DNA from 2 places in the Pseudomonas sp. 43A genome. Region 2 is predicted to be linked to the other one. Evidence: predicted binding sites of a transcription regulator. Region 2 holds the regulator's gene; the other holds the start of a gene.

Region 1 (7,359 bases), 3.2 Mb from region 2:
GCGCGCGAATCGTTGCTGATCACCGTCAGCGACGAAGCCGGGCAATTGGTGCTGAGCATCAATGATGACGGCGACGGCTATCCGGTCGAGATGCTTGAACGTCAGGCCGATTACGTGCAGGGCATCAATCACAGCAGCGGCAGCACCGGGCTTGGCCTGTACTTCGCCAATCGCATCGCCGCGCTGCATCAGCGTAATGGCGTCGAAGGTCGCACCGAAATCAGCAACGGCGGACCGCTCGGCGGCGGGGTGTTCAGCCTTTATCTGCCGTGACACGGGTTTTTGTTTGACGCTGCTTGATATTCCGAACAGCCGGAGCCTATTTTGTACGGGTCGCCGTTCGCGGCTCGCACAATAACAAGGATTGCGTCATGACAAGCGATGGCCAGCGTTCACTCGCGCAGCGACTGACGGGCATTGATGAGATTGAATGTGTCACGCCGGATTTGAACGGCGTACCTCGGGGCAAGGTGATGACCGCCGAGGGTTTTCTCGAAGGGCGGCGTCTGCAGCTGGCGCGGGGTGTGCTGCTGCAATGCATCATGGGCGGTTACCCGGCCGCGCGGTTTTACGGCAGTGATGACGGCGATCTTGCGCTGATTGCCGAACCGACCCAGATCCATCGTTTGCCATGGAGTGACGACCCGCGTGCCTTGGCCATTTGCGACGCCGATGAACTGACCGGCGAAAGCTCCAATCTGTCGACCCGGGGGCAACTCAAAGCGGTCATCGCTCGGTATGCGGCACGCGGTCTGGCGCCGGTGGTGGCCACAGAACTGGAATTCTTCGTGTTCGCGCCGAACAGCGATCCGACTCAGCCGTTCCGTCCACCGGTTGGCCTCGATGGTCGCCGCGAGGATGGCCAGTCGGCGTTCAGCGTCAGTTCCAATAACGGTCTGCGGCCGTTCTTCAATGAAGTCTATAAATGCATGGCGGCCCTCGGCCTGCCGCGCGATACCTTCATGCATGAGATGGGCGTCAGCCAGTTCGAGATCAATCTGCTGCACGGCGATCCGCTGTTGCTCGCCGACCAGACATTCCTGTTCAAGCACCTGCTCAAGGAAGTCGCGCTCAAGCACGGCCTGAGCGTGGTGTGCATGGCCAAGCCGCTGGCGCACACGCCGGGCAGTTCGATGCACATTCACCAGAGCATCGTCGACAGCCGCAGCGGCAAGAATGTCTTCAGTGACGAGCAGGGTGAGCCGACGGCGATGTTCCGCCACTTCATTGGTGGGCAGCAGGCAGGCATGGCTGATTTCACCGCGTTGTTTGCCCCAAACGTGAACTCCTATCAGCGTCTGTGCCATCCGTACGCATCACCGAATAACGCGTGCTGGTCCCACGACAACCGTGCGGCGGGTCTGCGAATTCCGGCGAGTTCGCCGGTTGCTCGACGGGTCGAGAACCGCTTGCCGGGTGCCGATGCCAATCCGTATCTGGCAATCGCTGCCAGTCTGGCCGCCGGTTTGCATGGGATCGAGCACGAGTTGGAACCGACCGAGGCGATTCAGGGGGAGTTCGAGGTGCCGGACAATCTTTCGCTGCCGTGTACCTTACACGCCGCGCTCGAACGTCTGAAACGTAGCCAATTGGCGAGGGAACTGTTCGGACAGGAGTTCATCGAAGGCTACATCGCTTCGAAGACCATGGAGTTGACCAGCTTCTTTGATGAAATCACTCCCTGGGAACGGCGTGTTCTAGCAGCCCAGGCCTGACGAACTGTCGCCATCGGGCTATCGTTTGATAGCCCGGTATTTACTGCAAGGAGCCGCTCGGAACGCCGATGCGCCAAATCTGGAAATCCTTTCGAGCGCTGTATTTCGCCTCGCTGATGATGTTGATCGGCTCGGGCCTTCTATCCACTTATCTGGCCTTGCGTCTGGCCGCTGACAACGTCGACGGCCTCTGGGTCGGTGCGCTGATGGCGGCCAACTATTTCGGCCTGGTGCTGGGCGGCAAGATCGGTCACCGGCTGATCGCCCGGGTCGGGCATATCCGTGCTTATTCAGCGTGTGCCGGGATCGTCGGTGCGGCGGTGCTTGGCCATGGTCTGGTCGATTGGCTGCCGGCGTGGCTGGTGCTGCGGACCATCGTCGGTCTGGGCATGATGTGCCAATACATGGTGATCGAGAGCTGGCTCAACGAGCAGGCGGACGCCAATCAGCGTGGCCTGGTGTTCAGCGGTTACATGATCGCTTCATACCTTGGTCTGGTGCTCGGTCAACTGATTCTGGTCATGCACCCGGGCTTGGGTCTTGAACTGCTGATGCTGGTCGCGCTGTGCTTCGCGCTGTGTCTGGTGCCTGTGACATTGACTCGAAGGATTCACCCGGCGCCGCTGCATCCGGCGCCGATGGAGCCGCGCTTCTTTATCAAGCGGGTGCCGCAGTCGTTGAGTACGGTGCTGGGCGCCGGTTTGATCATCGGCTCGTTCTACGGTCTGGCGCCGTTGTATGCCTCGCAACAGGGGCTGTCGACCGAGCAGGTCGGTCTGTTCATGGGTAGCTGCATCTTTGCCGGTTTGCTGGTGCAGTGGCCGTTGGGCTGGCTGTCTGACCGCTATGACCGGGCGCTGCTGATTCGCTGCTTTGCCGGGTTCCTGGCGGTGGCGGCATTGCCGTTGGCGGTGTTGCCGCAGGTGCCGCTTGAGGTGCTGTTCGGGGTTGGCTTTCTCTGTTCGCTGGTGCAGTTCTGTCTGTATCCACTGGCGGTGGCATTCTCCAATGACCACGTGGAAGGGGATCGCCGGGTGTCGCTGACAGCAATGTTGTTGGTGACCTATGGGGTCGGCGCGAGCATCGGGCCGTTGCTGGCGGGTGTGCTGATGAAGCTGTTCGGCAGCCAGAGCCTGTATGCGTTCTTCAGCTTCTTCGCGCTGGTGCTGGTGTGGCGGATCCGGCCGAAAGCCGTGACCAATCTGCATCAGGTCGACGACGCGCCGCTGCATCACGTGGCCATGCCGGACAGCATGTCCAGCTCGCCACTGGTGGCTGCCCTCGACCCTCGGGTCGACGAGCAGGTGGTGCAGGAGCAGATGGTGCAGGACCCTGTGCAGACGCCGGCAAATCCCGAGCCTGAACCTGCTACTCAGGCAGAGCCTGCGGCAGAAGTCGAACCGGATACCGATAATCCTGCGCCTGATCTCAGCGGTGGCAGACCCTGAACTGAACAAAACACAGCGCGCGTAAAAAAGGGCAGCCCCGCCAGGGACTGCCCTTTTTATTGTCGCTAAGAATCACATATCGTCTTTATCGAAACGGCGTGCTTCACGTTGCAACTGATAAACGAAACGCTCAACGTTGCGCGCGGCCTGACCACTGATGTTGTGGAAGCGCAGGCCGGCAAAGGTGATGTTGAGTTTTTCTTCGAAGTGCAGATAGCGCAGTTCGACGGAGGTCGGCTGGTTGCCGAACAGCGGCGGGGCGATCAGACGGTCATAGACCTGACCCAATTGCAGACGATCAGTGATATCGCCTTCGAAGCGCAGCTTGCAGCCGGTCGCGGAGATATCCAGCAGTTTGCCGTTGATCGGCGCCTTGAGCTTTTCGCCGCCCAGTTCAACGCTGACCAGATCAGTCAATTTCAGCGCGGCGCGGAAAGCATTGCGGCGCTGGTGGTAAACCACTTCGGTCGGCAGTTCGCCGGTGTAGAAACGATCACCTTCGGACTCTTCGATGTTCAGTGTGCCGGTGCATTCCCAGGCAATGCGCACACCGTCATGAAAACCTTCGACCTTGAACGGCTCGCCGGCCAGCAGAAAGCGTTCGCCATCACGCGGGATCATCTCGTCCAGTGCGATCGAAGCGCTGTCGCGGTCAACTTTGATCAGGTAGCTCTGGAAGCGCTGGCTGCGCTCATGAAAGGTGATGATCAGCGGATCGTGGCTTTCTTGCAGCTGGCGCAGGTTGCTGGAGATTTCCAGTGGCGTGGTAAGCACCTTAGGGGGCTGCGGAGCATCATCCGCGCTGAGGGCGTTGGACACGGTTTATCAATCTCCAGACAAAATATGACGACTAGCCAGCATTTTGCCAGCATGTTCCGCGGGTTGATAGAGCTGGCGCATCAACGGCTCATGCCTGGCTGAGCGGACGCGGTGTGGCGGGTTTGGCAAAAGTACCGCTGGCGTTATACAGCGCCGGCGCTTCACCACCCGTGAGGATCTTCAGCTGATTGGTCGTGGCGGCCTGCTGGATCTGGATCGACTGACCATTCTTGAGGTTGGCGGCCTGGCATTGAGCGATCAGATCGGTCAATGCGTCGCCTTGCGTCAACAACTGCTCGCCAATGCTCGACTGGCCAGCCAATTGCTCAAGACCTGTACGATCAGTCGGCAGATTGAGGCTGGCGAGGATTTCACTGCGCTTGCGGCCATGCTGTTCAAGCAGAATGATCAACGCCTGTTTGTGCGCCAGAATTTCTTCCAGCAGGGGCATGTCGCGACCGTGCAACGCGAGGGATTCGGTTTGCAACAACTCCAGCAATTGTTGAGCTGGAGCAAAGTCGTCGTTGATCAATTGCAATAAATTAGTGTCGTGCATGGCTGGCCTTGGGTTTTAAGCGTCCAAAAGCCTGGCGCAGGCAAAGGCCTAGCGCTGGGCTTCGAAGTTGAGCAGTTTGCTGGCTACACGGTTGCTGTCGACTTTATAGCTGCCATCGGCAATCGCGGCTTTCAACTCGGCCACACGGGCTTTGTCGACAGCAGGTTGATCGCGCAGCTTGTCAGTGACCTTCTGCAACTGTTGAGCCTCATTGCTGAGGTGTACCGATTCCCCGCTTTTTGCGGTACTGGCCTGTTCGGCCGGGGTATTCAGCGGCGCGGAGGTGCCGGTTTCGGCGGTTTCCTTGGCGTTGCTGGTACGTGTACTGCCCGTAAGTGACGAGGAGCTGTTCAAACGGCTGAAATCGATGACCATGATAAAAACCTCTGGGAATTTGGACGCTTGCCATGTTTTCGGCCATCCCCTGGAAAACTTTAGGCACATTTACAATGAGCCTTGCATGCGCCGGCGCGTGTCCTGCTGCGGCACAGTTTAGGGAACAGCCGAGGTCAGCGCCAGTTTTCTACATCGCCACTTCCACTTGGCCCGGCGCGGTGACTTGCGCCTTGATGACCCGTTGCGAGTTGAGGTTTTTCACGCGGATCTGCTCTTTCAAACCGCCATTGGCCAGCGCTTCACCGGGCATGCGCACGGCGAGCGTGCCGCTGCGGGCGGTGATGACCACTTGATCACCTTTGCGAATGACTTCCGCCTGTTCCAGATGAACCAGGGTAATGACCTGATCGGCTACCGTTGGTCGGGTCAATTTCTGCCCGATCGCTTCGTCTACCGAGGTCAGAAAGCCTTGGTTGATCGTGCTCACGTCGCGCTCACGCAGGGTCACGTCCTGTGGTTCGATAATCCCGGCACGTTTGAGCGGTCGGGTGGTGGTCACAATCTCGCGAAACAGGCGGACTTGAGCGGGCACGAACACGGTCCATGGCGAGGCGCCTTCGCAGCGAACCTTCACGGTAACCCGGCCCAGCGGGCGTGCCGGACTCTCCAGCGTGGCTGTCAATTCCTTGTCGCACATAGGCATGCGCATACGGGGGTCGAGCTGGTTTACTTCGATTTCGTAGCGGCCTTCCGTTTGACTGGTAGCCAGATAGTCTTCTACGGTGAACTCAAGAAAGCCCTGAGTGACGCCGATAAGCATGTCAGGCAAGGTAACCGCATCAGCAATGGCAGGGCTGCCAGCGAAAAAGCAGCAGACGGCTGACATCGCGCAAAGGCTTTTGCGAGCGCGGGAGGTCAGGTGTCGGAAAAATGTCGTTTGAGCGTTCATACGAGTTAAAAAGCAAGCGCCGTGCCGTTTAGCAATGAATGTGCGTCGCAACAACACTTGGCGTTGGTGTAGGAGTCTGGGCATGGCTGGTGTAATGGATTCGGTGAACCAGCGCACGCAACTGGTAGGGCAGAATCGCCTGGAGCTGTTGTTGTTCCGTCTTGACGGTCAGCAGCTCTATGGAATCAACGTGTTCAAGGTACGGGAAGTGTTGCAATGCCCGTCGCTGACGTTGATGCCCAAGTCCAGTCCTGTCGTGTGCGGGGTGGCAAATATCCGGGGGGCAACCATTCCGATCCTTGATCTGGCAATGGCCACCGGTTCCGGAGCGTTGAAAGACAAGAACAACCCGTTCGTGATCATCACGGAGTACAACACCAAGACCCAGGGTTTCCTGGTCCGCTCGGTGGAGCGCATCGTCAACATGAACTGGGAAGAGATTCATCCACCGCCCAAGGGCACGGGTCGCGATCACTACCTGACCGCTGTGACTCGAGTGGACAATCAGTTAGTCGAAATCATCGACGTCGAGAAAGTGCTGGCGGAAGTTGCGCCGACACCGGAAGCGATTTCGGTGGGCGTGGTCGATGTCGAGACCCAGACCAAGGCACTGTCGTTGCGTGTCTTGACGGTCGATGACTCGTCGGTGGCGCGCAAGCAGGTCACGCGTTGTCTACAGACGATCGGTGTCGAAGTGGTGGCGCTGAACGACGGCAAGCAGGCGCTGGATTACCTGCGCAAGCTGGTCGATGAAGGCAAGAAGCCGGAAGAAGAGTTCCTGATGATGATTTCCGACATCGAGATGCCGGAGATGGACGGGTACACCCTGACGGCGGAAATCCGCGGCGACGCGCGCATGCAAAAGCTTCACATCATCCTGCATACTTCGTTGTCCGGGGTATTCAATCAGGCGATGGTCAAGAAAGTCGGTGCCGATGACTTTTTAGCCAAATTCCGCCCTGATGACCTGGCATCCCGGGTAGTCGACCGGATCAAAGCAGCAGATATCAGCTAGGGGCGTTTTGTCCCTGGCAGTCAACACGATTTAAGAGGCGGCATCATTGTCTACGGGTAATTTGGATTTCGAACAGTTCCGGGTCTTCCTGGAAAAAGCCTGTGGCATTTTGCTCGGTGAAAACAAGCAGTACCTGGTCTCGAGCCGTCTCAACAAACTGATGGAGCAGCAAGGCATCAAATCCCTGGGTGAGCTGGTTCAGCGCATCCAGACCCAGCCGCGCAGCGGTTTGCGCGAGCAGGTGGTCGATGCCATGACGACCAACGAAACCTTGTGGTTTCGTGATACCTATCCGTTTGAAGTCTTGAAGAACAAGGTGCTGCCTGAAGCGATCAAGGCCAGCCCCAACCAGCGTCTGCGGATCTGGTCGGCGGCGTGCTCGTCGGGCCAGGAACCGTACTCGCTGTCGATGTCGATCGACGAGTTCGAGCGCACCAACCTCGGTCAGTTGAAGATGGGCGTGCAGATCGTTGCCACTGATCTGTCTGGCCTGATGCTGACCAACTGCAAGACCGGCGAGT
Region 2 (7,359 bases):
CCGGGTGGGCAGAGGTAGTGATCGAGGGCGCGGTCGGCGGCTTCGTGGAGTTTTTTTGAATCGAGGGATTCGTAGGGGGAGGTGGGGTCGGTTTCGGGTGGGTTGGGTGTTGGTTTGATCATGGTGAAGCTCCTGGAGTCATTGGAGTTGCCAGCGTTCGCTGCGAGACGAATGAGGGGGGCAGCTATACGCGGGTCGCAGACCGGGACTCTAGAACCGGCAGACCCGAAGGTCTCCCACGTACAGCCGCCTTAAAAAAGCGGGTGTTGTGCGTCCAGAGATCGACGGGCTGCGAGACCCGATCGCTGATTCGTCAGCGACCGATCCACAATAGAACCCGCCCCCCAAGGCGCACAAACCGGCGGATTCTGGCTTGGCTGTAGGCAAAGGCGCAAGGATTTGTAGCCTTGAAGGCGTGTCTGAAGGTGTCTTTTAAACAGCTTCGTTTAAATCGAAAAATTTGTGCCGGATATAAGGGCCTCTTCGCGAGCCGGCTCGCTCCCACAAGAGACTGCATTCCAAATGTGAGAGTGAAATGCACACCAAATGTAGGCCTTCGCCTGCTCGCGATAGCGGAGTGTCAGTAGGCGAATTTGTTGGATGACACACCGCTATCGCGAGCAGGCTCACTCCTACAGGGAGCGTGTTTATCCCTTCCTGTTTCAATCCTTGGCAAAAGTTGGAAAGCTTCTTGCAGTACCCGCCGTGAGCCCGCTCTGGGCGTCAAAAGTTTGCTTTAAAGGAACGGGGAAAACCGGTGGATCGCTCTCAGTTATTCAACACTGCTCGCACAAACGTTGCCGACCTCAGTCGAGGCAATCTGGGCGTGCCGTTGCTGTTGCTGGTGATGCTGGCGATGATGATGTTGCCGGTGCCGCCGTTCCTGCTCGACGTATTCTTCACCTTCAACATCGCCCTGTCGATCGTCGTTCTGCTGGTCTGCGTTTACGCGCTGCGACCGCTGGATTTCGCCGTGTTCCCGACGATTCTGCTGGTCGCGACGCTGCTGCGGCTGGCGCTGAACGTGGCTTCGACGCGGGTGGTGATGCTCCACGGTCAGGACGGCCACGCCGCTGCCGGTAAGGTGATTCAGGCCTTCGGTGAAGTGGTGATCGGCGGTAACTACGTGGTCGGTATCGTGGTCTTCGCGATTCTGATGATCATCAACTTCGTCGTGGTGACCAAGGGTGCCGGGCGGATTTCCGAGGTGAGCGCGCGCTTCACCCTCGATGCGATGCCCGGCAAACAAATGGCGATCGACGCCGACCTCAACGCCGGTCTGATCGACCAGAACCAGGCCAAGGCGCGCCGTCAGGAAGTCGCCCAAGAGGCCGAGTTCTACGGTTCGATGGACGGTGCCAGCAAGTTCGTCCGTGGTGACGCCATTGCCGGCCTGCTGATTCTGTTCATCAACCTTATCGGCGGGATGGCCGTCGGTATCTTCCAGCACAACATGAGCTTCGCCGACGCCGGCAAGGTTTACGCGTTGCTGACCATCGGTGACGGTTTAGTGGCGCAATTGCCATCACTGTTGTTATCTACAGCCGCGGCGATCATGGTGACCCGTGCTTCCGGTTCGGAAGACATGGGCAAGCAGATCAATCGCCAGATGTTCGCCTCGCCGAAAGCGCTGGCGGTGGCGGCAGGGATGATGGCGGTCATGGGCCTGGTGCCGGGTATGCCGCACTTCTCGTTCCTGACCATGGCCGCGCTGGCCGCTGGCGGTGCCTACCTGTTCTGGAAAAAGCAGAACGTTGCCAAAGTTGTGGCGCTGGAAGAGGTCAAGCGTCAGCAGGAGCTGCTGCCGTCGCCGGCCCGTGCCATGGAAACCAAAGAGCTGGGCTGGGACGACGTGACGCCAATCGACATGATCGGTCTGGAAGTCGGTTATCGCCTGATCCCACTGGTGGATCGCAATCAGGGCGGGCAATTGCTGGCGCGGATCAAGGGCGTGCGCAAGAAGCTCTCGCAGGATCTGGGCTTCCTGATGCCGACCGTGCACATTCGCGACAACCTCGACCTGGCGCCAAGCGCCTATCGCCTGACCCTGATGGGGGTGATCCTCGCCGAAGCCGAGATCTATCCGGATCGCGAACTGGCGATCAACCCGGGCCAGGTGTACGGCACGCTCAACGGTATCAACGCCAAAGATCCGGCTTTCGGCCTGGAGGCGGTGTGGATCGAAATTAGCCAACGTGCGCAGGCACAATCGCTCGGTTACACCGTGGTCGACGCCAGCACCGTGGTCGCGACGCACTTGAACCAGATTCTGTACAAGCACTCCAGTGAGCTGATCGGCCACGAAGAAGTGCAGCAACTCATGCAATTGCTGGCCAAAAGCTCGCCGAAACTGGCTGAAGAACTGGTGCCGGGCGTGGTGTCGCTGTCGCAACTGCTCAAAGTGCTACAGGCGCTGCTGGCCGAACACGTGCCGGTGCGCGATATCCGCAGCATTGCCGAAGCCATCGCCAACAACGCGGCGAAGAGTCAAGATACCGCCGCGTTGGTGGCTGCTGTGCGGGTCGGCGTATCCCGCGCCATCGTCCAAAGCATTGTAGGTACTGAGTCGGAGCTGCCTGTGATCACCTTGGAACCAAGGTTGGAACAAATATTGCTCAATAGTCTGCAGAAGGCAGGACAAGGCTCAGAAGAGGGCGTTCTGCTGGAGCCAAGCATGGCCGAGAAGCTGCAACGTTCGCTCATCGAAGCGGCGCAGCGTCAGGAAATGCAAGGTCAGCCGGTGATCCTTTTGGTCGCTGGCCCGATCCGCGCGATGCTCTCGCGCTTTGGCCGCCTCGCAGTCCCTGGATTGCATGTGCTGGCCTACCAGGAAATACCGGACAACAAGCAAGTGACCATCGTTGCGACAGTAGGGCCCAACGGCTGAGGTAGTGGTTTATGCAAGTTAAGCGTTTCTTTGCCGCCGATATGCGTCAGGCCATGAAGCTGGTTCGTGATGAGCTGGGCGCTGATGCCGCCATCATTGGCAACCGCCGCATTGCCGGCGGTGTCGAGCTGACGGCGGCACTGGATTACAAACTGTCGGCGCTGGCGCCACGGGTTCCGAACATGGAGCTCGAAGACGAACTGCGCAAGACCCAATCGCGCATTGTCACCGCCCAGGCCGAACTGAGCCTGCGTGGCGAAGCCGACGGCAATAGCAATCGCCAGATCTTCGCCGGGCTGCCGTTGACGGCTGGCCTGCCGCTGACTGCCGCTGAACCGCTGAGCGAGCCGACTTACGCCGCCCCGGCGCGTCCAGCCCCGGCGCCTGCGCAGTCCTCCGGCGGTGTTGATCCGCGCGCACTGGATTCGATGCGTTTCGAATTGAACAGCCTGCGCGAGCTGATGGAAGTTCAGCTCGGCACCCTGGCCTGGAATCAGCTGCAAGGCAGCCGTCCGGCGCAAGCCAACCTGTATCGCCGTCTGCAACGTATCGGCCTGTCCGGTCCGTTGTCGCGTGATCTGCTGGCGATGATCACTGATATCGAAGAACCGCGTCAGGCCTGGCGCATGCTCCTCGCGCATCTGGCACGGATGATTGCCGTACCGGAAGTCGAGCCACTGGAAGAGGGCGGTATCATTGCCATGGTCGGCCCGGCCGGCATGGGCAAGACCACTACACTCGCCAAGCTTGCCGCGCGTTATGTGCTGAAATACGGCGCGCAGAATGTTGCGCTGGTGAGCATGGACAGTTTCCGCATCGGTGCGCAGGAACAACTGAAGACGCTGGGCCGCATTCTCAATGTGCCGGTGACCCACGTCGATCCGGGCCAATCGCTGGTGCAGGCGCTGGATCCACTGCTGCGCAAACGCGTGGTATTGATCGATACTGCCGGCCTGCAAGCCAGCGATCCAGCCCTGCGCATGCAGCTGGAAAGTCTGGCCGGACGTGGCATTCGTTCAAAAAATTATCTGGTCTTGGCAACCACCAGCCAGAAACAGGTTCTAACCGCCGCTTATCACAGTTACAAGCGTTGCGGGCTTGCCGGCTGCATCCTGACTAAACTGGATGAAACGGCCAGCCTTGGCGAAGTGTTGAGCCTGGCGATCAGTCATGAATTGCCGGTCGCGTACCTGACCGATGGCCCACGGATTCCGGATGATCTGCATCTGCCGCGCCGTCATCAACTGGTCAGCCGCGCCGTCAGCGTGCAAATGCAGGAAGAACCCAGCGAAGAAGCCATGGCTGACATGTTCGCTGATATCTATCACAGCCCGACCAAGCAGGTAGGCTGAGGTATTCATGAACAGTTTTTGTACCTACATCGATGGTCTGCCATGCATTGTTCCGGTTGTGAACGCGCAGCCAGTAATGTGGCCTCCGTCTATGCAAGACAAGGTAAAGAAATAACATGGGCAGCATGCATCCCGTACAGGTGATCGCGGTGACCGGCGGCAAAGGTGGCGTCGGCAAGACTAACGTGTCAGTGAACTTGTCTCTGGCGCTGGCAGAGCTTGGCCGTCGGGTCATGCTGCTGGACGCCGATCTGGGACTGGCGAACGTCGACGTTTTGTTGGGTCTGACCCCTAAACGCACACTGGCCGACGTGATCGAAGGCCGTTGCGAATTGCGCGACGTGCTGTTGCAAGGCCCCGGCGGCATTCGTATCGTCCCGGCCGCGTCCGGCACACAGAGCATGGTTCACCTGAGCCCGGCGCAACATGCCGGCCTGATTCAGGCGTTCAGCGACATCGGCGACAATCTCGACGTGTTGGTGATCGACACCGCTGCGGGTATTGGTGACTCGGTAGTCAGTTTTGTACGTGCAGCCCAGGAAGTGTTGCTGGTGGTCTGCGACGAGCCAACCTCGATCACTGACGCCTACGCGCTGATCAAACTGCTCAACCGCGATTACGGCATGAACCGTTTCCGCGTTCTGGCCAACATGGCGCAGAGCCCGCAAGAAGGGCGCAACCTGTTCGCCAAGTTGACCAAGGTCACGGATCGCTTCCTTGACGTCGCTCTACAATACGTCGGCGCCGTGCCTTACGACGAAAGCGTGCGTAAAGCGGTGCAGAAGCAGCGCGCGGTGTACGAAGCCTTTCCGCGTTCCAAGTGCGCACTGGCGTTCAAGGCGATCGCGCAGAAGGTCGACACCTGGCCGCTGCCCGCCAACCCGCGTGGCCACCTTGAGTTTTTCGTCGAGCGCCTCGTGCAGCAAACGGCAGGGCCCGTGCTATGACCGCTAGCGGTATGAACTACTACAAGAAGTCGGCACGCGACGCTCAGTACGAGCTGATCGAGCGTTACGCGCCGCTGGTCAAACGCATTGCCTATCACTTGCTGGCGCGCTTGCCGGCCAGTGTGCAGGTCGAAGACCTGATCCAGGCCGGGATGATCGGCCTGCTCGAAGTCTCGACCAAATATGACGCCAGCAAAGGCGCCAGTTTCGAAACATACGCGGGCATACGAATCCGCGGCGCGATGCTCGACGAAGTGCGCAAAGGGGACTGGGCGCCACGCTCGGTTCACCGCAATACCCGTATGGTCAGCGACGCAATTCGCTCAATTGAAGCTAAAACCGGCCGTGACGCTAAAGATCACGAGGTTGCAGCCGAACTCCAATTGAGTCTCGACGATTACTACGGGATTTTGAATGACACCTTGGGCAGCCGCCTGTTCAGTTTCGACGACCTGTTGCAGGACGGCGAACACGAAGGGCTGCACGAGGATGGCGCGAGTGCTCATCTTGAGCCGTCACGCGATCTGGAAGATGAACGTTTCCAGGCCGCGTTGGCGGACGCGATTGCCAATTTGCCGGAGCGTGAGCGACTGGTGTTGGCGCTGTACTACGACGAAGAGCTGAACCTCAAGGAGATCGGTGAAGTCCTTGGCGTCAGTGAATCGCGGGTCAGCCAGTTACACAGCCAGTGCGCGGCCCGTTTGCGGGGGCGTTTGGGGGAGTGGCGAGCGCGCTGAAGGCAGTGTGGGGACACTGCGAACGAGGCTGGTGCGGTGATGAACGGCACCGGTCTTGCTCTGTTGTGCTCCAGACAGTCTTCGAGTGCTGCGCCGATTGATTGAAGTGGCGCGTCCAGGTGCTGGGCGCGTTTAAGACTGCTTGGAGGTCGAATTGAACAAAGACATGAAAATCCTCATCGTTGATGACTTCTCAACGATGCGGCGGATCATCAAGAACCTGCTGCGTGATCTTGGGTTCACCAACACCGTCGAGGCTGACGATGGCGTGACTGCCATTCCAGTGCTCAACAGCGGAAGCATCGACTTTCTGGTAACGGACTGGAACATGCCGGGCATGACCGGTATCGACCTGCTGCGCCACGTGCGTGCCGATGAAAAACTCAAGCACCTGCCCGTGCTGATGGTGACTGCAGAAGCCAAGCGCGAGCAGATCATTGAAGCCGCTCAGGCCGGTGTAAACGGCTACGTAGTCAAACCTTTCACGGCTCAGGCGTTGAAAGACAAAATCGAGAAGATTTTCGAACGCATCGGCTGATGAACGCGCGGGGGAGCTATGGAGCATAACGAATCTTCACAGGGCGATTTCGAGTCGACCCTGAAAAAACACGCGGTCGAACTGGTCGAAAGCCTTGAAAAAGGCAGGTTCGGCGACGCTGTGCAACTGATCCATGAGCTCAATCAGACCCGTGACCGTGGCCTGTACCAGGAAGTGGGCAAGCTCACACGTGAATTGCACAGTGCGATCGTCAACTTCCAGATCGACCCGAACATGCCGCAGGCCGAGGAAGTGTCGCAAATCACCGACGCCACCGAACGCCTGGGCTATGTGGTCAAGCTGACAGAAGCCGCGGCCAACCGCACCATGGATCTGGTGGAAAGCGCCACGCCGGTGGTCAACAGTCTGGCTGACGAAGCCCAGACGTTGAGCGCCGATTGGGGTCGCTTCATGCGTCGCGAGGTCGGGGCTGAAGAGTTCCGTGAACTGGCGCGCCGGGTTGACGGTTTTCTGTCACGCAGCAGCACGGACAACCGTGCGGTGTCGAGCAATCTCAACGACATCCTGCTGGCCCAGGATTACCAGGACCTGACCGGTCAGGTGATCAAGCGTGTGACCCAACTGGTCACCGAAGTCGAAAGCAATTTGCTCAAGCTCGTGCTCATGGCCAGTCAGGTGGACCGCTTTGCGGGCATCGAACATGACCGCGCCGCGATGCTTGCAGAAAAAGATCCACAAAAACATCTCTCGCAGGGTGAAGGTCCGCAGATTCATGCCGATAAACGAGAAGACGTTGTGTCCGGTCAGGACGATGTGGACGATTTGTTATCCAGCCTCGGGTTCTAGAGTTTTGGAATTTTAGGTTTTTTGGGTTTTTAGACCTGTAGGAGCACCCCATTAATGAGCTTCGGCGCCGATGAAGAGATCCTTCAGGATT

The links. The regulator FliA, encoded in region 2, starts transcription of late flagellar genes. The targets are predictions, from matches to a motif close to CTAAAGTTTNNNNNNNNNNNGCCGNTAA.
Region 1: the regulator FliA is predicted to act here: its motif matches at 4,949-4,976, upstream of flgM (flagellar biosynthesis anti-sigma factor FlgM).

What each region holds. Positions count from the first base shown of each region.
Region 1 covers NZ_CP054880.1:2,060,334-2,067,692, forward strand. Annotated here, with positions in the region: gene HUW52_RS09140 (sensor histidine kinase KdpD) at 1-273, shown strand, start outside; gene HUW52_RS09145 (glutamine synthetase family protein) at 474-1,715, shown strand; gene HUW52_RS09150 (MFS transporter) at 1,784-3,163, shown strand; gene HUW52_RS09155 (flagellar brake protein) at 3,236-3,982, opposite strand; gene HUW52_RS09160 (flagella synthesis protein FlgN) at 4,071-4,538, opposite strand; gene flgM (flagellar biosynthesis anti-sigma factor FlgM) at 4,587-4,913, opposite strand; gene flgA (flagellar basal body P-ring formation chaperone FlgA) at 5,062-5,823, opposite strand; gene HUW52_RS09175 (chemotaxis protein CheV) at 5,906-6,838, shown strand; gene cheR (protein-glutamate O-methyltransferase CheR) at 6,885-7,359, shown strand, end outside.
Region 2 covers NZ_CP054880.1:5,287,111-5,294,469, reverse strand. Annotated here, with positions in the region: gene HUW52_RS23130 (DUF6124 family protein) at 1-122, opposite strand, end outside; gene flhA (flagellar biosynthesis protein FlhA) at 758-2,887, shown strand; gene flhF (flagellar biosynthesis protein FlhF) at 2,899-4,239, shown strand; gene fleN (flagellar synthesis regulator FleN) at 4,356-5,186, shown strand; gene fliA (RNA polymerase sigma factor FliA) at 5,183-5,923, shown strand; gene HUW52_RS23105 (chemotaxis response regulator CheY) at 6,090-6,461, shown strand; gene HUW52_RS23100 (protein phosphatase CheZ) at 6,480-7,268, shown strand; gene HUW52_RS23095 (chemotaxis protein CheA) at 7,323-7,359, shown strand, end outside.